Regions from separate parts of the Tepidimonas fonticaldi genome, predicted to be linked through region 3. Evidence: predicted binding sites of a transcription regulator. Region 3 holds the regulator's gene; each other region holds the start of a gene.
The links. The regulator HrcA, encoded in region 3, represses chaperone genes, less so after heat shock. The targets are predictions, from matches to a motif close to TTAGCACTCNNNNNNNNNGAGTGCTAA.
Positions count from the first base shown of each region.

Region 1: a site for HrcA is predicted at 5,669-5,695, ahead of rpoH (RNA polymerase sigma factor RpoH). Genes of this name have one in related genera too.
Region 2: a site for HrcA is predicted at 4,605-4,631, ahead of groES (co-chaperone GroES). Genes of this name have one in related genera too.

Region 1 is NZ_LZDH01000056.1:241,462-249,176, reverse strand. It holds gene A9O67_RS06930 (methyl-accepting chemotaxis protein) at 1-582, opposite strand, end outside; gene secA (preprotein translocase subunit SecA) at 713-3,469, opposite strand; gene A9O67_RS06920 (DciA family protein) at 3,635-3,934, opposite strand; gene A9O67_RS06915 (hypothetical protein) at 3,969-4,268, opposite strand; gene A9O67_RS06910 (PQQ-dependent sugar dehydrogenase) at 4,385-5,557, opposite strand; gene rpoH (RNA polymerase sigma factor RpoH) at 5,726-6,679, shown strand; gene lysS (lysine--tRNA ligase) at 6,692-7,715, opposite strand, start outside.
Region 2 is NZ_LZDH01000056.1:47,983-55,697, reverse strand. It holds gene rbbA (ribosome-associated ATPase/putative transporter RbbA) at 1-753, shown strand, start outside; gene A9O67_RS06050 (ABC transporter permease) at 750-1,880, shown strand; gene A9O67_RS06045 (cation-translocating P-type ATPase) at 2,030-4,549, shown strand; gene groES (co-chaperone GroES) at 4,689-4,979, shown strand; gene groL (chaperonin GroEL) at 5,038-6,672, shown strand; gene A9O67_RS06030 (DUF6279 family lipoprotein) at 6,740-7,675, opposite strand.
Region 3 is NZ_LZDH01000065.1:236,157-243,871, forward strand. It holds gene A9O67_RS11315 (addiction module antidote protein) at 1-239, shown strand, start outside; tRNA gene A9O67_RS11320 (tRNA-Ile) at 500-576, opposite strand; gene hrcA (heat-inducible transcriptional repressor HrcA) at 605-1,627, opposite strand; gene A9O67_RS11330 (NAD kinase) at 1,664-2,596, shown strand; gene recN (DNA repair protein RecN) at 2,593-4,239, shown strand; partial or broken gene rapZ (RNase adapter RapZ) at 4,236-5,099, shown strand; gene mutY (A/G-specific adenine glycosylase) at 5,084-6,211, opposite strand; gene A9O67_RS11345 (dynamin family protein) at 6,208-7,715, opposite strand, start outside.

The DNA.
Region 1 (7,715 bases), on a different contig from region 3:
CAGCACCGCATACTCGGTGACGCGCTCAGCGGCTTCCACATCGTCCCGGGCTTGCTTGGCCTCCTGCTGCAGCCCGCGGGCCAGCGCCCCGACCGCCTGGGTGTAGGCCTCCCCCTTTTGCTGAACCTGCGGAATCAGCCGCTCGATGGCGGGCAGGTCCTCGGACTCGATCGCGCGGGAGAGCTGATCACGCAGCGCCAGATAGTCATCGTGGACCTTGCCCGCCTGTTCGAATGCCGCCACCTGCCCGGTCTGGCGGATCTGGCGGCTCAAGGTTTCCTGCAGATCGTTGACGCGCTCGTGCGACTTCTCGATGTTGGCCTGGACGGCCCGCTTGAGCTCGGGATTCTGCACCCCGAAGCGGGCGATGATGACCTGACGCTGGTTCTGGACATCGGCCAACTGGCCCCACTCGGTCGCGGTGACGGCCAGTTCGTTCGCCCGCTCCGCCTGCGCGGTCTTGGGCGCCACCAGCCAGGCGCTGGTGCCCAGCAACACCCCCGCCGTGATGAGCATCCCCAGGGCCATCACGCCGACGGCCAACGCCAGCCGCACCCCGATCGTCAAGTTCTGCAAACGCATCACATGGCCTCCCGATTGCTCGCGGTTCCGTCAGGAGTGTAACGCGGGACGGTGGGCGCGCAAGACCGCGTATTCCCTACTCCACCCCGTATGTCCGGGGTGCGCGTCGCCCAAGGCCCACAGATGCCGGTCAGCTCAACCGCCCATGGCAGTGCTTGTACTTCTTGCCGCTGCCGCAAGGGCACGGGTCGTTGCGGCCCACGCGCGGCAGGGCGGCGCCCCCCGCCTTGTTGAGCAGCCCCTGATCGGCGGTGGTTTCGGCCTCGCCGGTTTCGGTGGGTGCGGTGTAAGTGACATTGCTCAGGCGCTCGGCGTCCTGCTCCAGGCGCTCGGCGGCGTCGCTCACCTGCTCGGGCGATTGCACCTTCACATTCATCAGCACGCGCGTGACTTCGTTGCGCACGCCATCGAGCATCTGCGCAAAGAGCTGGAACGCCTCGCGCTTGTACTCCTGCTTGGGCTGCTTCTGCGCATAGCCGCGCAGGTGGATGCCCTGGCGCAGGTAGTCCAGCGCGCTCAAGTGGTCGCGCCAGTGGCTGTCCAGGGTTTGCAGCAGCACCACCCGCTCGAAGGGGGTGAACGCCGCGCGGCCCGCGAGCGCCACCTTGGCCTCGTAGGCGGCGTGGCCCGCCTCGACGACCCGGCGCACGATGTCCTCGTCGTCCATGGCCTCGGCGCGCTCCAGCTCGCCGACCAGATCGACGGCCAGCCCGTACTCCTCGGCCAGGGCCTGTTGCAGGCCGGGCACGTCCCACTGTTCCTCCACGCTGCCGGCCGGCACGTACTGGCGGACCAGATCGGTCAAGCAGCCCTCGCGCAGCGCCGCGACCTGCGCCGACAGGTCCTCGGCATCGAGGATGTCGTTGCGCTGCTGGTAGATGACCTTGCGCTGGTCGTTGGCGACGTCGTCGTACTCCAGCAACTGCTTGCGGATGTCGAAGTTGCGCGCCTCGACCTTGCGCTGCGCGCTCTCGATGGAGCGGGTGACGATGCCGGCTTCGATGGCCTCGCCTTCCGGCATCTTGAGGCGGTCCATGATGGCGCGCACCCGGTCGCCGGCGAAGATGCGCATCAGCGGATCGTCCAGGCTCAGGTAGAAGCGGCTGGAACCCGGGTCGCCCTGACGGCCGGCACGGCCGCGCAACTGGTTGTCGATGCGGCGGCTTTCGTGCCGCTCGGTACCGATGATGCGCAGGCCGCCCAGGGCCTTGACCTTCTCGTGGTCGGCCTGCCACTGCGAGCGCAACGCCTCGATGCGTTGGGCGCGCGTGGCCTCGTCGAGGGACGCATCGGCCTCGACGGCGGCGATCATCTTTTCCAGGTTGCCGCCCAGCACGATGTCGGTGCCGCGGCCGGCCATGTTGGTGGCGATGGTGATCGCGCCGGGGCGGCCGGCCTGGGCGATGATCTCGGCCTCGCGCGCGTGCTGCTTGGCGTTGAGCACTTCGTGCGGCAGCCCCTCGCGCTGCAGCAGTTGGGAGATGACCTCGGAATTCTCGATCGACGAGGTGCCCACCAGCACGGGCTGGCCGCGCTCGTGGCAGTCGCGAATGTCGGCGATGACGGCCCGGTACTTCTCGGCGGTGGTCTTGTAGACGCGGTCCTGCTCGTCGCGGCGCTGGCTGGGCCGGTTGGGCGGGATGACCACCGTTTCCAGTCCGTAGATCTCTTGGAACTCGTACGCCTCGGTGTCGGCCGTGCCGGTCATGCCGGCCAGCTTGCTGTACAGGCGGAAGTAGTTCTGGAACGTGATCGAGGCCAGCGTCTGGTTCTCGGGCTGGATGGCCACGCCCTCCTTGGCCTCCACCGCCTGGTGCAGGCCGTCGCTCCAGCGCCGCCCCACCATCAGGCGGCCGGTGAACTCGTCGACGATGACGATCTCGCCGTTTTGCACCACGTAATGCTGGTCGCGGTGGTACAGGTGCTGGGCCTTGAGCGCCGTCACCAGGTGATGCAGCAGGGTGATGTTGGCCGGGTCGTACAGCGACGCGCCCTCGGGCAGCAGACCGGCGCGCGCCAGCAGTTGCTCGGCGTGCTCGTGCCCTTGCTCGGTCAGGTGGATCTGGTGCGACTTTTCGTCGAGCGTGAAGTCACCGGGCTTGATCACCCCCTCGCCCGTGCGGGGGTCGGCCTCCCCCTCCTGCCGGGTCAGGGCCGGCACCAGCGTCTTGATGCGCTGGTACAGCTCCGTATGGTCTTCGGCCTGGCCGCTGATGATGAGCGGCGTGCGCGCCTCGTCGATCAGGATGGAGTCCACCTCGTCGACGATGGCGTAGTTCAGGCCGCGCTGCACCCGGTCGCGCGCCTCGTACACCATGTTGTCGCGCAGGTAATCGAAGCCGTATTCGTTGTTGGTGCCGTAGGTGATGTCGGCGGCGTAGGCGGCCTGCTTCTGCTCGCGCGGCATCTGGGGCAGGTTGACCCCCACGCTCAGGCCCAGCCACTGGTAGAGCTTGCCCATCCACTGGGCATCGCGGCTGGCCAGGTAGTCGTTGACGGTGACGACGTGCACGCCCTTGCCGGTCAGGGCGTTGAGGTACACCGGCAGCGTGGCCGTCAGCGTCTTGCCCTCGCCGGTGCGCATCTCGGCGATCTTGCCCTGGTGCAGCGCGATGCCGCCCATCAGCTGCACGTCGAAGTGGCGCATCTTCATGACGCGCTTGCTGGCCTCGCGCACCGTGGCAAACGCCTCGGGCAGCAGGGCGTCGAGCGACTCGCCGTTGGCCAGCCGCTGGCGGAACTCGGCCGTTTTGGCCTGCAACTGCTCGTCGCTCAGCGCGGCGAACGTCGGCTCCAGCGCATTGATGCGCGCCACCGTTTTGCGGTAACCCTTGAGCAGCCGATCGTTGCGGCTGCCGAAAATCTTGGTCAGGAACGGGATGGCCATACAAACCCCGCCGCGCGACCGCCCGGGGGCAGGCGCGGCTCAAGCAATTCTCGGATCGCTCCGCCAGCGGCGAAGCGCCATGACGCGCAGCCCGGGGGCTTGCGCACCCGGGACCGACAGTGCGGGCATTGTAGCCCCGCCTGCCCGGGGCTACCGGACGGGCACTCAGGACGCCTCGCGCCCCTGCACCCGCACCTGCAGGGTCTGCACCTCGCCGCCTGCGGAGCGGGCCGCCGCCAGCAACACCGGCGCGAGCTGCCGCACCTTGGCCGCCACCGACGGGTTGGCTGCGAGCAGGCACCACACCCCATCCTCCAACGGCCCGGCGGTCACCCGCTCGCGCAGCAGGGGGGGCAAATGCACGGCCACCCGCTGGAGCAGCCGCCGCGACACCCAGGCGCGCTCGGCCACATCGGCCAGCACGGGGTTGGCACGCACGGCCTGCTGCAGCGTCAACACGGACATGGATGGCCCCTCTCGCCGGCAGCGCTCACCCGCTTCACTGCGGTGCCTGGCCCACGGCGTCGCGCAGGCATTTCTGCGTGAAACTGGTCTTGGCCGCGCCGGCCAGCTTCTTTTCTGCCGCCCGGGCGTCGCAGGCGGTCTGGGCGTCTTGTTCGCACTTTTTCAGGAACGACGTCTTGGCGGCGCCCGCCAGCTTCTTCTGGGCCGCGGCCGCGTGGCAGGTGGGGCCTGCGCCATCGGCCGCAGTGGCGGCCCAGGCCGGGCTGGCCGCCAGGGCCAGCGCCGTGGCGCCGGTGATCAAACCCGTGGCGAGACGAAGGGACAGAATGCGCATGGGACGACTCCAGACGGTTGGGGCCGACACCCTGCCGGCCCCAGGCGGACAGTCTACGCCAGGATGCGCCCTTTGCCACGCCCGGTGGACCCCCACGCTGGCACCCAGACCGTGGCTCAGGGCGTGGGGCGCAGGCGCAGCAGCCGCCCGTCCGGCGCGTCGGTCAGCACATACAGCCAACCGTCCGGCCCCTGACGCACATCGCGGATGCGCTCGCCCAGTTCGGTCAACAGGCGGTGCTCGCGCACCACGCGCGTGCCGTCCAGCTCCAGCCGCACCAGGTGCTGGCCGCGCAGCGCGCCGATGAACAGGTGGCCGCGCCAAGCCGGGCCGTAGCGGTCACTGGTCAGCCACGCCATGCCGGAGGGCGCGATCGACGGCGTCCAGTGGTACAGCGGTGGCACCATGCCGGGCTTGTGCGTGCCTTCGCCGATGCGCCCGCCGCCGTACTGCTCCCCAAAGGTCACGACCGGCCAGCCGTGGTTGCCGCCGCGCTCGGGGCGGTTCAGTTCGTCGCCACCCTGCGGGCCGTGCTCATGCATCCACAGCCGGCCGTCGGGGCCCCAGGTGGCCCCCTGCGGATTGCGGTGGCCCCAGCTCCAAATCTCGGGCAAGGCGCCTGCGCGGCCCACCAGCGGGTTGTCGGGCGGGACAGCGCCGCCCTTGGTCACTCGCACGATCTTGCCGTGGTGGTTGTCCAGCGTCTGCGCATCGGCCATGCGGTGGTAGCGCTCGCCCAGCGTCAGAAACAGGGTGCCGTCGGGCGCCTCGACGATGCGGCAGCCGAAGTGCAGGCGGCTGGCGACGCGCGGCTGCTGGCGAAAGATCACCCGCAGATCCTGCAACCGGGTCGTATCCGCCGACAGAACCGCGCGCGCCAGGGCGGTGGAATTGCCGCGGCCCTGGGGATCCGGCTCCGCGTAGCAGAAATACAGGGTGCGGTTGCGGGCAAAGTCGCTGTCCAGCACCAGATCGAGCAAGCCGCCCTGCCCCGCTGCATCCACCCGCGGCAGACCCGCGATCGCCGCGCCCAGGCGGCCGTCGGCCTCGACCACGCGCAAGCGCCCCGGGCGCTCGGTGACCAAAAAACGCCCATCCGGCAAAAACGCCAGCGCCCAGGGGTGCTCCAGCCCGGTGGCCACCGCCTCGGCACGCAGACGGGCCGGCTCCGCAACGGCCGTCCGCGCTGGAGCTGCCGCCAGCGCCAGGGCCAGCCCCGCACCCAGCACCGCCCGGGGCAGCCCCCGCCACCCCGCGCGCCCCGCACACCAACGGCCGACAAAACGCATCGCCATGATGGCGGGATGGTTTCCGATCGGCCGCCGGCCGTCAAGCAGCCAAAGCCCACCCCAGGGCGGCCCACGTCGCCGCGAGCGGGCGCCGGAGAGGGAACTTCGCATTTAGCACTCGATCCAAGAGAGTGCTAACATGATGACCGATCCAGGAGAGGAGAGCCCATGACCGCGATGTCCCTTGCCCTCACACCTGCGTCCCACGCCGCGCCCGCGGCGTCGTGGTCCAGCACGTCGCTGACGCTGCCCCCGCTGGGCAACCTGGACGCCTACATCAGCGCCGTCAACCGCATTCCGCTGCTCAGCGCGGACGAGGAGCGCGACTGCGCCCAGCGCTGGCGCCAGCACCAGGACCTGGAGGCCGCCGGCAAGCTGGTGATGTCCCACCTGCGGCTGGTGGTGGCCATCTCGCGCCAGTATCTGGGTTACGGCCTGCCCCAGGCGGACCTGATCCAGGAGGGCAACATCGGCCTGATGAAGGCGGTCAAGCGCTTCGACCCCGCCCAGGGCGTGCGGCTGGTCAGCTACGCGGTGCACTGGATCAAGGCCGAAATCCACGAATTCATCCTGCGCAACTGGCGCATGGTCAAGGTGGCCACCACCAAGGCCCAGCGCAAGCTGTTTTTCAACCTGCGCTCGCTCAAGCGGGGCTTCAAGGCCGATGCGCTGGACGAGGATGCGGCGCGCGAGCGCCTGTCCGAGGCCGAGATCGATGTCGTGGCGCGCGAGCTCAACGTGCGCCGCGAGGACGTGATCGAGATGGAAACCCGCCTGGGTGGCGCGGACGTGGTGCTGGACCCCCTGCCCAACGAGGATGGGGAGGAAGCCTATGGCCCGATCGCCTACCTGGCCGACCACCGCCACGAGCCCACCGCGGTGCTGGAGGCGCGCGAGCGCGAGCGCCTGGGCTCGGAGGGCATCGAGCATGCGCTGGCGCAGCTCGACGAGCGCTCGCGCCGCATCGTGACGGCGCGCTGGCTGCAGGTCAACGACGATGGCACCGGTGGCGCCACGCTGCAGGAGCTGGCCGATGAGTACGGCGTGAGCGCCGAGCGCATCCGCCAGATCGAGGCGGCGGCCATGAAGAAGATGCGCCAGGCGCTGCGCGCGTACGCCTGATCCGCCCGGGGATCAGCCCTCGCGCCGCAGGGCCGGGAACAGGATCACGTCGCGGATGCTGGGGCTGTCGGTCAGCAGCATGATCAGCCGGTCGATGCCCACCCCGCAGCCGCCTGCCGGCGGCATGCCGTACTCCAGCGCCCGGATGTAGTCGGCGTCGAAGTACATGGCCTCGTCGTCGCCGGCGTCCTTGTTGGCCACCTGGGCGTGGAAGCGCGCGGCCTGGTCCTCGGGATCGTTCAGCTCCGAAAAGCCGTTGCCCACTTCCCGCCCGGTGATGTAGAGCTCGAAGCGCTCGGTGATCGTCGGATCGGTGTCGCTGGCGCGCGCCAGCGGCGAGATTTCGGTGGGGTGGTTGCAGATGAAGGTCGGCTGCCAGAGCTTGTCCTCCACCGTCTCTTCGAAGTACAGAACCTGCAGACCGGCCAAGCTGCGGCTGTCCAGCCGTTCCTTGACGGGGTCCAGCCCCAGGCGACGCAATTGCTCGCGCAGCCAGGCCGGATCGTCCACGCGCTCGCCCGCCTCGGTGTGCTTGAGGATCGCCTCGCGGATGGTCAGGCGTTCGAACGGCGCATCCAGGTCCACGTCCCGCCCCTGGTAGACGAGCCGGCCGCCACCGCACACCGTGTGGGCCACGTGGCGGATGAGCTGCTCGGTAAACGCCATCAAATCCACGTGGTTCCAGTACGCCGCATAGAACTCCATCATGGTGAACTCGGGGTTGTGGCGAACGCTGATCCCCTCGTTGCGGAAGTTGCGGTTGATCTCGAACACACGGTCGAAGCCGCCCACCAGCAGGCGCTTGAGGTAGAGCTCCGGCGCGATGCGCAGGAACATCTCCTGATCCAGCGCATTGTGGTGGGTGACGAAGGGCTTGGCGTTCGCCCCCCCGGGGATGGGGTGCAGCATGGGCGTCTCCACCTCCAGAAAGCCGTGCTGCACCATGAACTCGCGCAGGGCCGTGACGGCCAGGCTGCGCGCGACGAAGCGCTCGCGCGCCGCGACATCGGTCATCAGGTCGACATAGCGCTGGCGG
Region 2 (7,715 bases), on a different contig from region 3:
GCCATGCCGCAGCGTGCCGAGACCGTGCGCGGCTATGTGCAGGGCATTCACCAGCACTGGTTGGGCCAGCGTCTGCGCGAGGCGTTGGGCGATACGGCAATGACCCCGCTGGCCACGGTGGAGACGCGCTTTCGCTACAACCCCGACGTGCGCAGCCTGCCGGCCATGGTGCCGGCGGTGATTCCGCTGCTGCTGATGCTGATCCCGGCCATCCTCGCTGCCCTGTCGGTGGTGCGTGAGAAGGAACTGGGCTCCATCATCAACTTCTACGTCACCCCGGCCACCCGGCTCGAGTTTCTGCTCGGCAAGCAGATTCCCTACATCGTGCTGGCGATGGCGAGTTTTCTGCTGCTGGTGGTCATGGCGGTGACGCTTTTCCATGTGCCGGTCACCGGCAGCTTTGGGGCGTTGGCACTGGGCGCGTTCCTGTATGTCATCAGCGCCACCGCCTTCGGCCTCTTGATTTCCTCCTTCGTGCAAAGCCAGGTGGCGGCCCTGTTCGGCACCTCCTTGCTCACCATTCTGCCGGCAGTGCAGTTTTCCGGCATCATCGACCCGGTCAGTTCGCTGGAAGGGGCGGGGCGCCTGATCGGGGAAATCTTCCCCACCACGCACTTCGTCATCATCTCGCGCGGCACCTTCTCCAAGGCGCTCGAATTCGATGATCTCTGGGCCTCGTTCGTGCCGCTGCTGATCAGCGCGCCGGTGCTGGTCGGCTTGACCGCGATGCTCCTGAGGAAGCAAGCCAGATGATCCGCCAGCGCCTGCGCAACATCGGCCAACTCGGCCTGAAGGAGCTGCGCAGCCTGCTGCGCGACCCGATCATGCTGGTGCTGATCGTCTACGCCTTCAGTTTCTCCATCTACACCGCCGCCACGGCGATGCCGGAGACGCTCAACAAGGCCCCCATCGCGGTGATCGACGAGGATCGCTCGCCGCTATCCCAGCACATCATCGACGCCCTTTACCCGCCGTATTTCATGCCGCCGGTACTGATCACCCCGGCCGAGCTGGACGCGCGCATGGATGCGGGCCTCGACACCTTCGCCCTCCACATCCCGGTCGGCTTCCAGCGCGACGTGCTGGCCGGTCGCGCCCCGGCCATCCAGTTGAGCGTGGACGCCACGCGCATGAGCCAGGCCTTCACTGGCAGTGGCCACATCCAGGTCATCGTTCAGGATCAGGTCAACGAATTCGTGCGTCGCTACCGCGCCGTGGCCAGCCCACCCGTGGACCTGGCGCTGCGCGCCCGCTTCAACCCGCAGTTGAACAAGGCCTGGTTCGGCGGGGTGATGCAGATCATCAACAACATCACCATGCTGTCCATCGTGCTCACCGGCGCGGCCCTGATCCGCGAGCGCGAGCACGGCACCCTGGAACATCTGCTGGTGATGCCGGTCACGCCGTTCGAGATCATGGCCGCCAAGGTGCTGGCGATGGCCGCCGTGGTGCTGGTCGCCTCGGCGTTTGCACTCAACGTCGTGGTGCGCGGGCTGATGGGCGTGCCCATCGACGGCTCGCTACCGCTCTTTTTCAGCGGCGCGGCCCTGCACCTGTTCGCCACCACGTCGCTGGGCATCTTCCTGGCGACGCTGGCGCGCTCCATGCCGCAGTTCGGCATGTTGCTGCTGATGGTGCTGCTGCCGCTACAGATGCTCTCCGGCGGCAGCACGCCGCGCGAAAACATGCCCGAGCTGGTCCAGTGGGTGATGCTGGCCGCACCCAACACCCACTTCGTGATGCTGTCGCAGGGCATCCTCTACCGCGGCGCCGGCCTGGATGTGGTCTGGCCGCAATTGATCAGCCTGGCGGTGATCGGGTCGGCCCTGTTCATGTTCTCGCTGGCGCGGTTCCGCAAGGCCCTGGCGGCCATGGCGTAAAGGCATCGCTGTGCGCCACCCCGCAGTCGACCCTGGCCGATGCCGTTGCGCCGTTCACACAGTCCCGCCGACAAGCGGATCACGCAAAAGGCGTACCAGGACAGACGCAAAGCCCGCCTTGACCCGTGCTGATTTCCGAGGACCGACCCATGGGCACTCCCCCGCCGGTGCACGGCCTGTCCGCCGAGGAGGCGGCACGCCGCCTGGCCCGTGACGGCCCCAATGCCCTGCCCCGTCCCCCGCGGCGCACGGCGCTGCGCATCCTGGCGGAGGTGGCGCGGGAGCCGATGTTCCAGTTGCTGGCGGCGGCGGTGGCCCTGTACTGGCTGCTGGGTGACCAGACCGAGGCGCTGGGGCTCTTGGTATTTCTGGGGGTGATCGTCGGCATCACGCTGGTGCAAGAGCGGCGCACCGAGCGCGTACTGGAGGCCCTGCGCGATCTGACCAGTCCGCGCGCGCTGGTCTGGCGGGACGGACAGCCCTGCCGCATCGGCGGTACCGAGGTGGTGGTGGGCGACTGGCTGGAACTGACCGAAGGCGACCGCGTGCCCGCCGATGCCGTGCTGCGGCAGGCGAACGACCTGGCCATCGATGAATCGCTGTTGACCGGGGAATCGCTGCCCGTGGCCAAGGACGGCGCAGGAACGCCCGTGTACGCGGGCACCATGGTGGTGGCGGGCCGCGGCCTGGCCGAGGTCACGGCCACCGGCGCGGCCAGCCGCATCGGGCGCATCGGCACCCTGCTGGGGACGGTGGAGACCGAAGCCACCCCGCTGCACGTGCAGACGCGGCGGCTGGTGCGGTGGTTTTCGGTGCTGGGACTGGCCGTCAGTGTCGTGGTGGGCCTGGCCTACGCCTGGACGCGCGGCGACTGGCTGGGCGGGATGCTGGCCGGCATCACGCTGGCCATGTCGCTGCTGCCGCAGGAGTTCCTGCTCATTCTGACGGTCTTTCTGACGATGGGGGCGTGGCGCTTGTCACGCCACCGGGTGCTGACCCGGCAACCGGCTGCCATCGAGGCGCTGGGGGCGGCCACGGTGCTGTGCACCGACAAGACCGGCACGCTGACCGAAAATCGGATGGCGGTGGACACGTTGGTGGCGATGACCCCCGAGGGCGAGTCGGTGCAACGCTGGTCAGCGGCCGACGGGCCGGTGCCGGCCGACCTGTGGGGCCTGCTGACCCCGGCCCTGCTGGCCTGCGAGCCGCAGCCGTTTGACGCCATGGAACGCGCCCTGCACGCCACCGCCCGCGCGGCCGGCGTGTCGCTGCCACCGGCGTGCGAGCTGGTGCACGAGTACCCGCTGAGTGCCGAATGGCCCGTGATGACGCACGCTTGGCGTAACAAGGGGCCTGACGATGCCCGCGCAGAGGGGGGGGTCGTGGTGGCGGCCAAAGGCGCCCCGGAGGCGGTGGCTCGGCTGTGCCGCCTGCCCCCGGTGGCCGCCCAGCGCGTGGCGGCCGAGGCGCAGGCGCTGGCGGGCCGGGGCATGCGCGTCCTGGGCGTGGCGCAGGCGCGCTGGTCCGGAGGCGACTGGCCCGAATCGCCGGCCGGTTTTGCCTTCGAGTGGCGAGGATTGGTGGCGCTGGCCGACCCGCTGCGCGCCGGCGTGCCCGCGGCCGTGGCCGAGTGCCGCCGCGCCGGGATTCGGGTGGTGATGATCACCGGCGACCACGCGGGCACCGCCGCCGCCATCGCCCGGGCGGCCGGCATGGACGTCCGGCGGGTGCTGCAGGGCGACGCGCTGGAGGCCCTGGACGATGCCGCGCTGCGCGCTTGTGTGGCCGAGACCGACGTCTTTGCGCGCGTGACGCCCCCGCAGAAGCTGCGCATCGTGCAGGCCCTGAAGGCGCGCGGCGAGGTGGTGGCGATGACGGGCGACGGCGTCAACGACGCCCCGTCGCTGCGGGCGGCGCACATCGGCATTGCGATGGGAGGGCGTGGCACGGACGTGGCCCGCGAGGCGGCGGCACTGGTGTTGCTGGACGACGACTTCAGCACGCTGGTGCGGGGGGTGCGGCTGGGGCGCCGCATCGACGACAACTTGCGCAAGGGCCTGCGCTTCGTGTTCGCGGTGCATGTGCCGATCGCGGGGCTGGCCCTGCTACCGCTGCTGGCGGGCTGGCCGCTGCTGCTGACGCCGCTGCACATCGCGTTTCTGGAAATCGTGATCGACCCGGTGGGCTCGATCGTGTTCGAGGCCGAACGCGAGGAAGCCGACGTGATGGCACGCCCGCCGCACGACCCGGCGGCGCCGCTGTTCTCGCCCGCGATGATGGTGCAGAGCCTGCTGCAGGGAACGCTGGTGCTGGGAGCGGTGGCCGGCTTCTACGCCTGGTTGCTGGCCCAGCCGGTGGGCGAGGCCGCGGCGCGGGCGGCGGCCTTTGTGGCGCTGGTGGCCGGCAACATGGCGCTGGTGCTGGCCAACCGCACCCGCCACGGCGACTGGCGCACCGCGCTGCGCCCGGACAACCCGGCCCTGTTGGGGGTGCTGGGGGCAACCGGGGCCCTGCTGGCTGCGCTGCTGGGCGTGCCGCCGCTGCGCGCGCTGTTTGGGTTCGCGCTACCGCCGGCCTCGCTGCTGGGCGCGGCGGTGGGCATCGGCGTCGGTCTGCTGGCGGTGCTGCTGGTGCTGCGGCGCGCGCAAGCGAGCTGGCTGCACCGCTGAGCTGCCGGCCGGCCAAAGCCCCTGCCCTTGAAAACCGCCGCCGACACCCTTATCATTAGCACTCGTCGGCAGTGAGTGCTAACAACACTACGCTGCCGCCCTTTCCCACACTCTCATCGTCCTTTCGACAGGAGATCGCATGAAACTTCGTCCTCTCGCCGATCGCGTGATCGTCAAGCGTCTGGAAAACGAGACCAAAACCGCCTCGGGCATCGTGATCCCCGACAATGCGGCCGAGAAGCCCGATCAAGGCGAAGTGCTGGCCGTCGGTCCCGGCAAGACCAACGACAAGGGCGAAACCAAGCCGCTGAGCGTCAAGGTCGGTGACCGCGTGCTGTTCGGCAAGTACAGCGGCCAGACCGTCAAGGTCGATGGCGAAGAGCTGCTGGTCATGAAAGAAGACGACCTCTTCGCCGTCGTCGAGAAGTGACCCTGGTCCGCCCGGATCTGACACCGCTCATATCCCCATTCGCAAAGGAAACTGAAAAATGGCAGCAAAAGACGTCGTGTTTGGCGGCGAAGCCCGCGCCCGCATGGTCGAAGGTGTGAACATCCTGGCCAACGCCGTCAAGGTCACCCTGGGCCCGAAAGGCCGCAACGTGGTGCTCGAGCGCTCCTTCGGCGCGCCCACCGTGACCAAGGACGGTGTGTCCGTGGCCAAGGAAATCGAGCTCAAGGACAAGCTGCAGAACATGGGTGCCCAGATGGTCAAGGAAGTCGCTTCCAAGACCAGCGACAACGCCGGTGACGGCACCACCACCGCCACCGTGCTGGCCCAGGCCATCGTGCGCGAAGGCATGAAGTACGTGGCCGCCGGCATGAACCCGATGGACCTCAAGCGTGGTATCGACAAGGCCGTCGATGCGCTGGTGGCGGAGCTGAAGAAGATCAGCAAGCCCACCACCACCAGCAAGGAAATCGCCCAGGTCGGCGCCATCTCCGCCAACAGCGACGAGTCGATCGGCAACATCATTGCCGAAGCGATGGACAAGGTCGGCAAGGAAGGCGTCATCACCGTCGAAGACGGCAAGAGCCTGAGCAACGAGCTGGATGTCGTCGAGGGCATGCAGTTCGACCGCGGCTACCTGTCGCCGTACTTCATCAACAACCCGGACAAGCAGGTGGCGGTGCTGGACAACCCGTACATCCTGCTGCACGACAAGAAGATCAGCAACATCCGTGACCTGCTGCCGGCGCTGGAGCAGGTGGCCAAGGCCGGCCGTCCGCTGCTGATCATCGCCGAGGACGTCGAAGGCGAGGCGCTGGCCACCCTGGTGGTCAACACCATCCGCGGCATCCTGAAGGTGGTGGCGGTCAAGGCCCCGGGCTTTGGCGATCGCCGCAAGGCCATGCTGGAGGACATCGCCATCCTGACCGGCGGCAAGGTCATCGCCGAGGAAGTCGGCCTGACGCTGGAGAAGGTGACGCTGGCCGACCTGGGTCAGGCCAAGCGCGTCGAGGTGGCCAAGGAGAACACCACCATCATCGACGGCGCCGGCAAGGCCGAGGACATCGAAGCGCGCGTCAAGCAGATCCGCGTGCAGATCGAGGAAGCGACCTCCGACTATGACCGCGAGAAGCTGCAAGAGCGCGTGGCCAAGCTGGCCGGCGGCGTGGCGGTGATCAAGGTCGGCGCGGCCACCGAGGTCGAGATGAAGGAGAAGAAGGCCCGTGTGGAAGACGCCCTGCACGCCACCCGTGCGGCCGTCGAAGAGGGCATCGTCCCCGGCGGTGGCGTGGCGCTGCTGCGTGCCCGTCAGGCGGTGGGCGAGCTGCATGGCGCCAACGCCGACCAGGACGCCGGCATCAAGCTGGTGCTCAAGGCCATCGAAGCCCCGCTGCGCGAGATCGTGGCCAACGCCGGTGGCGAGCCCTCGGTCGTGATCAACAAGGTGCTGGAAGGCAAGGGCAACTTCGGCTTCAACGCCGCCAACGACACCTATGGCGACATGATCGAGATGGGCATCCTGGACCCGACCAAGGTGACCCGCACCGCGCTGCAAAACGCCGCTTCCGTGGCCGGCCTGATGCTGACCACCGAGTGCATGGTCGCCGAGACGCCGAAGGCCGAAACCCCGGCGCCGGCTGCCGGCGGCATGGGCGGCATGGGCATGGACATGTAATCGGCCAGCCCAGTCGTCTACGCTCTGCATGAAGCCCGCCAAGCACCGCTTGGCGGGCTTTTTTCATTCATGGCCCGGCGATGGCGCGGGACAGGCTGGCGTTGGGCGGGCTGCCGTTGGGAATCAGCGCGCGGATGTCGCGCTCGTAGGCCTGCAACTGGCTGGCGGCCCGGGCCCGCTGCTCTGGGGTGGCCTGGGCGTGCCAGTCGGCCAGCCAGCTACAGCCCTCAACCCATACGGCCGCCTGATGCGCGGCCAGCACCGGGTCGGGCGATTGCCAGGTCCGCGCCCACAGGGCACGCACCTCCGCGACGGCAACGTCGGGGGCTTGGCCGCGCAGGCGACGGGCCGTTTCCAGCCAGTCGTTCTGGCGGCGCTGCCGCTCCGCCCAGGCCCGGTCGGGGCGGGGGTCGACGGCCCGCAGGCGCTCGCGCAACCAGCGGCGCTGGGTCTCGTCGAGGCGGCCGTAGAACATCTCCAAACGCTCGCGGGTTCGGCCCAGGCGCACGCCCCGATCGATGTCGGACTCCCCCCAGTCGCGGCGCCATTCCCGGTCACCTTCCGCCAGGCGCTCGCGCCAGTGGGCCAGTTGGGCATCGGTCAGGGTGGGCAGCCAATGGGCCAGATCGTCGACCGTGCGGTCGGCGGCCTGGCGCAGCAGAGCGCGCACCGCGTCGGCCTCGCGGCAAACGGTGTCGGCGTCGAGGGGGCCGATCACCAGGGTCTGCCAGCGCCGCAACAGGGCGGCAATGGCGGGGAGCTGCTCGCGGCGGTGCCATTGGTGCCAGCGGCGGGTGGCCTCGTCCAGCCCCTGGCGCTGGGTGGCATCCAGGTCCCACAGGCTGTCCAGCCGCCACATCACCACGGTGGGCAGCCGGTTGTAGGCCAGCCCGATCACGCTGCATCCGGCGGCCGCTACGGCCACGGCGCCAACCGCCACCCAGCGCCCCATGGCGCGCCAGCGGTGCGGCGGCGCGGGGCGCGGCGGTTGCGGGGTGTGCATGGCGGGTGGATCGCGGTGCGCGATCAGGGTTCCGGGGCAG
Region 3 (7,715 bases):
CCCTGGCCGAGGCGCAACAGCCTGGCGGACGCGAAGCGCTGCTGACCACGCTGCGCTGCTACGCGGAAGCCAAGGGCATGAGCGCCATTGCCCAAGAGACAGGGCTTTCCCGGGAAAGTCTCTACCGAGCGCTGAGCGCGCGCGGCAACCCCACGCTCAAAACCCTGCTGGCCGTTCTGAAGGCCCTGGGGCTGCGACTGGGGGTCGACCGCAGCGAAAAAAGCACGGCAGCCGCATGATGGCAGCGTGCATGGGTGGGCAGGCTAACGCCTTGGAGGCGCGCCTGCTGCGCGATCCGGACGTGCAGCGCGCCTTTGACGAACTGGCCTGTCAGGCGACACCGTAAATTGCCCCTTGGCGACACGTGGAACAGACCCCCTTGTCCGCCAATCGTCACCCACGAGTACTCAGGCAGCCAAAACTGGCTACATGGTGGCTACATGGATCGGATTGAGCAAACTTGGGGCAGAGCTGGAATGATGTAAGTTTTTGATTTATTTGGTAGGGCGTGCAGGACTCGAACCTGCGACCAAGGGATTATGAGTCCCCTGCTCTAACCGACTGAGCTAACGCCCCAGCCAGCGCGGGATTGTAGCGGCCCCCTTCACTCCGGCCGGGTCTGGCTCAGGGCATTGCCCACCAGCTTCGCCGTGATGTCGACGATCTGGATCATGCGGTCGTAGGGCATGCGCTGCGGGCCGATGACGCCTAGCGTGCCCACCACCTGGCCGTCCACCTCGTACGGCGCGCTGACCACGGACAGCTCCTCGTACGGCACCACCTGGCTGTCGCCGCCGATGAAAATCCGCACGCCGTCGGCCTGACTGGAGATGTCGAGCAGGCGCATCACCTGGGTTTTTTGCTCGAACAGATCGAACAGCTTGCGCAGGTTGCCCATGTCGCGGGCAAAGTCGTCTACCGCCAGCAGGTTGCGCTCGCCGGCGATGACCACTTCGTCGGCCTCGGCCGCCTCGCTGCCGGCTTCGACGGCCTTGACCATCAGGCCCGCGATCTCGCCGCGCAGGGCATCCACCTCGTGGCGCAAGCGCTCGCGCACCGCGTCCAAGGTCAGTCCCGCGTAGTGGGCATTCAGAAAGTTGGCCGCTGACTGCAACTGGTCCTGCGTGAACTCGTTGTGCGGATGCAGGATGCGGTTTTGCACATCCCCGTCTGGCGACACCAGAATGACCAGGACCCGCCGCTCCGACAGCCGCAGGAACTCGATGTGCCGAAACACCACCGGCCGGCGCGGCACCTGCACCACCCCCACGAAGTGCGAGAGCTGCGACAACAATTGCGCGGCCTGGCTGAGCACCTGCCGGGGCTGATCGGCCGCCAGCGCCGGTGTCGGCAGGGCGTCGATGGCGGACAGCTCGCCGCGCCGTACGGTCAGCATCGCGTCCACGAAGTAGCGATACCCGCGCGGCGTGGGGATGCGCCCGGCCGAGGTGTGCGGACTGGCCACCAGACCCAGGTCCTCCAGGTCGCTCATCACGTTGCGGATGGTGGCCGGCGACAGATCCAGCCCGGCCGCCTTGGACAGCGTGCGCGAGCCCACCGGCTGGCCGTCGGCTATGTAGCGCTCGACCAACGCCTTGAGCAGCAATCTGGAACGTTCGTCTAACATCATCCCACCGTCAGAAAGCCATGTTGTAATTTGAGCATGAATCGGCCCCCCGTGCTGCCCCCGTCGCCCGCGCCGCATGCCGAGCGCGACCTTCCGCTGCGGTTTCGGCGGGTGGCGCTGGTGGGCAAATACCACGCGAGCGGCAGCCGCGACGCGCTCGAGCGGGTCGTGCACTTTCTGCACGAGCAGGGCTGCGAAGTGACGCTGGAACGCGAGACGGCGCACCACATGGGGCCGCTGGGCGACGGGACGCTGGACGTCGCCGGCATCGGCGCCCACTGCGACCTGGCCCTGGTGGTCGGCGGCGACGGCACGATGCTGGGCATCGGTCGCCAGCTCGGGCCGTGCGGCGTGCCGCTCATCGGCATCAACCAGGGGCGCCTGGGCTTCATCACCGACATCCCGTTCGACCGCTTTGCCGACATTTTGCGCCCGATGCTGCGCGGCGCCTACGAGGAAGAGCACCGCGCCCTGATGCGGGCCGGCGTCTGGCGCGATGGCGATTGCGTGTTTCAGACCATCGCCATGAATGACGTGGTGGTCAACCGGGGCGGCGCCCCCAGCATGGTGGAGCTGCGCGTGGAGGTGGATGGCCACTTCGTCGCCAACCAGCGCGCCGACGGGCTGATCATCGCCTCGCCCACGGGCTCCACCGCCTATGCCCTGTCGGCGGGCGGGCCGCTCATCCACCCGGCCATCGCCGGATGGGTCATGGTGCCGATCGCCCCCCACACGCTATCCAACCGCCCCATCGTGCTGCCCAGCGACGGCGAGATCGCCATCGAGGTCGTGGCCGGACGCGAGCCGAGCGCCCACTTCGACATGCAGACCTTCACCAGCCTGCTGCCGGGCGACCGGATCGCGGTGCGCCGCTCGGCCCACACGCTGCGGCTGCTGCACCCGGTGGGCTGGAGCTATTTCGACACCCTGCGGCGCAAGCTGCACTGGAACGAAGGGGTGGTGGCATGAGCTGGCTGCGGCTGGCGGTTCGCGATTTCGTCATCGTCCGCGCCCTGGAGGTGGAGCTGGGGCCCGGCTTCACCGCCCTCACCGGCGAGACCGGGGCGGGCAAGTCCATCCTGATCGACGCCCTGCAACTGCTGCTGGGGGGCCGGGCCGAGGCCCAGGTGGTGCGCGAGGGGGCCAGCCGCGCCGAGGTGGCCGGCGAATTCGACGCCCCGCCCGCCGCCGCAGACTGGTTGGCGGAACAGGGGTTCGACGCCGTGCCGGGCGAGCCCGTGCTGCTGCGCCGCACGGTCGATGCGCAGGGCCGCAGCCGGGGCTGGATCAACGGCAGCCCGGCCACCGCGGCGCAGTTGCGGGCCTTGGGCGAGCACCTGGTGGACATCCACGGCCAGCATGCCTGGCAAAGCCTGACCCGCCCCGACGCCGTGCGCGATCTGCTCGACCGCTACGCCCGGCTGGACACATCGGCGCTGCGCGCCGCATGGGCGGCGTGGCGCGCGGCCGTCGCCGCGCTGGAGTCGGCCGAGACCACCCAGGCCACCCGCGAGGTGGAACGCGAGCGCCTGCAATGGCAGGTGGACGAGGTCGGCCGCCTGGCCCCCGGCGCGGACGAATGGGACGAACTCAACCGCCAGCACACGCGGCTGGCGCACGCGCAAACCCTGATCGACGCCGCGCAGGCCGCCCTCGACGCGCTGGACGGCGATGACGTCAACGCCTCGCGGCTGATCGGGCAGGCCATCCACGCGCTGCGGGACCAGCAGCACATCGAGCCGCGCTATGGCGCCATCGCCGATGTGCTGCAGCAGGCCCTGGCACAGATCGACGACGCCTGCCACGACCTGCAACACCACGCCCACCGCACCGAGCTGGACCCGGCCGCGCTGGCGGCCCTGGACGAGCGCCTTTCGCGCTGGATGGCACTGGCGCGCCGCCACCGCTGCCCGCCGCAGGAATTGCCGCAACGCTGGCAGGACTGGCAGGCGCGCCTGCGCGCGCTGGACGAGGCCGCCGATCTGGACGCCCTGCGCGCCCGGGCGGAGCGCGCGCGGCAGTCCTTTCTGGCCGAGGCGCAGGCCGTCTCGCGCCAGCGCCAGCCCGCGGCCGAACGGCTGAGCGCCGCCATCACCGAGGCCATGCAAGGCCTGGGCATGGCCGGAGGCCGGTTCGAAGTCCGCCTGGAGCCGCTGCCCGAGCCGCAAGCCTCGGGGCTGGAGCGTGTCGACTTTCTGGTCGCAGGCCATCCCGGGGTGACGCCGCGCCCGGTGGGTAAGGTGGCCTCCGGCGGCGAGCTGTCGCGCATCGCGCTGGCCATCGCCGTCGTGACCAGCCAATTGGGCGAAGCCCCGACGCTGATCTTCGACGAGGTGGACAGCGGGATCGGTGGCACGGTCGCCCACACGGTGGGGCGGCTCATGCGCCGGCTGGGCGCCGACCGGCAGGTGCTCGCCGTGACCCACCTGCCCCAGGTGGCCGCGTGCGCACACCACCACCTGCAAGTCAGCAAGGCACGGCAGGGCGATGCCACCGTCAGTCAGGTCACGCCCCTGGAGGGCGAGGCGCGCGTCGAGGAGCTGGCGCGCATGCTCGGCGGCCACGGTTCCGACACGTCGCGGGCCCACGCCCGGGAGCTGTTGCAGGCATGACGACCGCCGCCCCGCACGTGGTGTTGATCACCGGCATGTCCGGTTCGGGCAAGTCGGTCGCCTTGCATGCCCTGGAGGACTCCGGCTTTTACTGCGTGGACAACCTGCCGCCCGAGTTGCTGGAGGCGTTCATCGATGTCGAGCGGGAACACCAGGTCGACCGGGTGGCGGTGGCGATCGACGTGCGCAGCGCGGCGTCGCTGCCCGGCCTGCCGCAGCGGCTGACGGCCCTGCGGCAGAGCGATGTCGCATTGACCGTGCTGTTCCTCGACGCGACGGACGACGTGCTGGTGCGCCGCTACTCCGAAACCCGGCGCATGCACCCGCTGTCCGTGCGCGGCAGCACCGACCAGCGCCGCGCCCTGGTCGATGCCCTGGCGCTGGAGCGAGAGCTGCTCGCCGCGCTGCGCGAGGGGGCGCTGGTGATCGACACGAGCCAGCTCAAGGCCGCCCAGTTGCGCACCGAGGTCAAGGCCCTGCTGCTGCGCGCGCCTGCCCCCTTGTCCCTGGTGTTCGAGTCGTTCGCGTTCAAGCGTGGCATCCCCATGGACGCGGACTATGTGTTCGATGTGCGCATGCTGCCCAACCCGCATTACGAACCGGCACTGCGCCCGCTGACGGGGCTGGACGCCCCGGTGGCCGCCTATCTGGACGCCGAGCCCGACGTCGCCGCCATGCAGGCGCAGATCACCGCCTTTCTGGAACACTGGCTGCCCGGGATGGTGCGCGACCACCGCAGCTATGTCACGGTCGCCATCGGCTGCACCGGTGGCCAGCACCGCTCGGTCTATCTGGTGGAGCGGCTGGCCGCCCACTTCGCCGCGACCTGGTCGGTGCAGCGCCGTCACCGGGAGCTGGATATTCGGCTGTCCGACGCCAAGTTTTGGAGCCAGACGCGCACCGGCGCCGGCAGCCCGAGCGCCAACGCCTCGGACGGCAGGCACCAGGCGCCCTGATCGGGCTCCACCCCCGGGGCCGAGGGCGCGGTACTGGCGTCTGACCCGCACGGCAGGCGGCACACCACCGGCTGCAGCCGCAGATCCCGGTGCGTCAGGGCGTGCGTAAACGCCGCGGGCCAGTCCGCCCGCACGCCGGGATGGTCCTGCAGCCAGCTGGCAAGCCCCTCCGCCGCGGCCAGCACGGGCGGCGCCCACAGCCCTGCCCAGATGCCGCGTGGAGGGCGGCGCTGCAGCCACCAGGCCCCGTCCGCCCGCTGGTACAGCGGCAGGCACCAGGCCTCGGTGCGCCGGGCCGCCCGCGGCGCGCGGCGCGGCCAGGCGGTGGGGTCGCCGCTGGCCCGGCCCGCGCACAGCGCGGCCACGGGGCAGGCGTCACACCGCGGCCGGCTGCGGGTGCAGACGGTCGCGCCCAGGTCCATCAGCCCCTGGGTGTAGGCGGCCATGTCGTCCGGCGCGGCCTCCGGCGGCACCAGCGCCTGGGCCGCGGCCCACAGGCCCCGTTGGGCGGCCGCGCGGGCCGGGTCGCCGGCATCGGCCAGCACCCGGGACAACACCCGCCGCACATTGCCATCCAGGATGGAGCGGCGCTCACCAAAGCAAAACGCCGCAATCGCCGCGGCGGTCGAAGTACCTATGCCGGGCAAGGTCGCCAAGGCCTCGGCGCCGGCGGGGAAGCGCCCACCATACTGCGCGACCACCACCCGCGCGCAGGCATGCAGATGGCGCGCCCGGCTGTAGTAGCCCAGCCCGCTCCACAGGGCCAGCACCTCGTCCAACGAGGCATCGGCCAACGCCTGCACGGTGGGAAAACGCTGCAAAAACCGCGCGTAGTAACCGAGCACGGTGCGCACTTGCGTCTGCTGCAGCATGATCTCGGACAGCCAGACCCGGTACGGGTCGCGCGTGCCCTGCCAGGGCAGATCATGCCGGCCATACGCCCGTTGCCATGCGACCACCCGCGCAAAAAACTGGGCCCGCACCGCCGCGGGGATGTCGGCCACCCCCGTGTTCATGGCTGATCGGGGTGTCCGGGGGCAGCGGGCTCGAGGGCCGACACAAGGGGGCTATCGGGGCGGTTCGGACGGTCGGGGCGGTTCAGCAGCCGCCGCAACGCCTCCACGTCCCGCGCAGCGCCCTCGCGCTGGGCCTGCAGCTCGGCCAGACGCTCGTCCAGCCCGCCCGCCGCCGCTTCGATGCGGTGCACGGCCTCCAGCCGGCGGGCAAAGTGGCGCCGGCGCTCGCGCAACTGCGCGTCGAGCTGCGCCGCAGCCGCCTTGTTCCACGATTCCACCTCGGCACTCGCGGCATCGAACACCGCCTTCAGCCGCCCCACGACGGCCTTGGCCAGCCGGTCCGCATACTCCGCCTGGGCCAGCCGCAGCACATTCGTCAGCCCCAGGTACTGCAGGTGGCTGCGTTCGATGTCGCGCAACTCGGCCGCAAAGGGCGACAGATCCAGCCCACCGGGCAGTTGCAGGGCAAAGCCATACTCGGCGTTTAGGCTGCGGAACGACGCCTGCAGCATGGCCTGCACCTCGTCCGCCTTGCGCCGCGCCTCGTCCAGTGTGGCGTGCAAGCGGGCAAAAGCGTCCGTGTAGGTGCGCCGGATGCCGAGCTTGACCCCCGGCTGGCGCAACGCCGCGGCCAGCGACGCCACCCCGGCTTGCAGCGACTGGCTGCCCAGCAAACCAAACAGGTCGCGCAGCAGCTTCAGGTGCACGCTGCGCAGGGCCTGAATACGCATCCCACCGGCGTCGAAGTCGCGCTGCTCTTGCTCGATGCGGCGGCGCATCTGGGCGATCACCGCCGTATTCTTGCCACGCAGCCCGTCCAGCTCGTCGATCTGGTCTTGCCACTCGCGCTCGCGCAGCCGCCAGCGTTGCTCGATCTCCGCCACCACGGCGGCCAAGGCCGCGTCCACCCGGCCGCCCAGGTCGTCGCGCCGGCGTTGCAGCACGGCATCGGTCAGCGCCCGCTCCAGGTCGGGCAGGCGGCTGTCGGCCAGCAGCGCTGCGTCCCCGCGCACCTTGGCCACCAGGCCTTTTTGCGCCGATACCGCGATCACCTGCGCCGGCTCCACGCCCAGCACCTGTGCCGTCGTGGCGCGCTGGCGCTCGATCTGGCCGTCGATCTCGGCCGGCGTGCTCAGACCGTCCCACAACACGTCGATCTTGTTGAGCACCACCAGCCGGGCGTCCACGCCCTCGGCCGCAGGCGCCAGATGCTCGCGCCACATCGCCAGATCCGACTTGCTCACCCCCGCATCGGCCGCCAGCACGAACACCACCGCCTGCGCCAGCGGCAACAGGCCCACCGTCAGCTCGGGCTCCGCGCCGATGGCGTTGAGCCCGGGCGTGTCCAGCACCACCAGCCCCTGCTTGAGCAGCGGATGCGCCATGTTGATGAGCGCATGGCGCCAGCGCGGCACCTCGACCAACCCATCGGCCCCGGGCAGCGGGTTGTCCTCGGGGCTGTCGTCGTGCCAGAAGCCCAGCGCCCGGGCCTGCTCGACCGGCA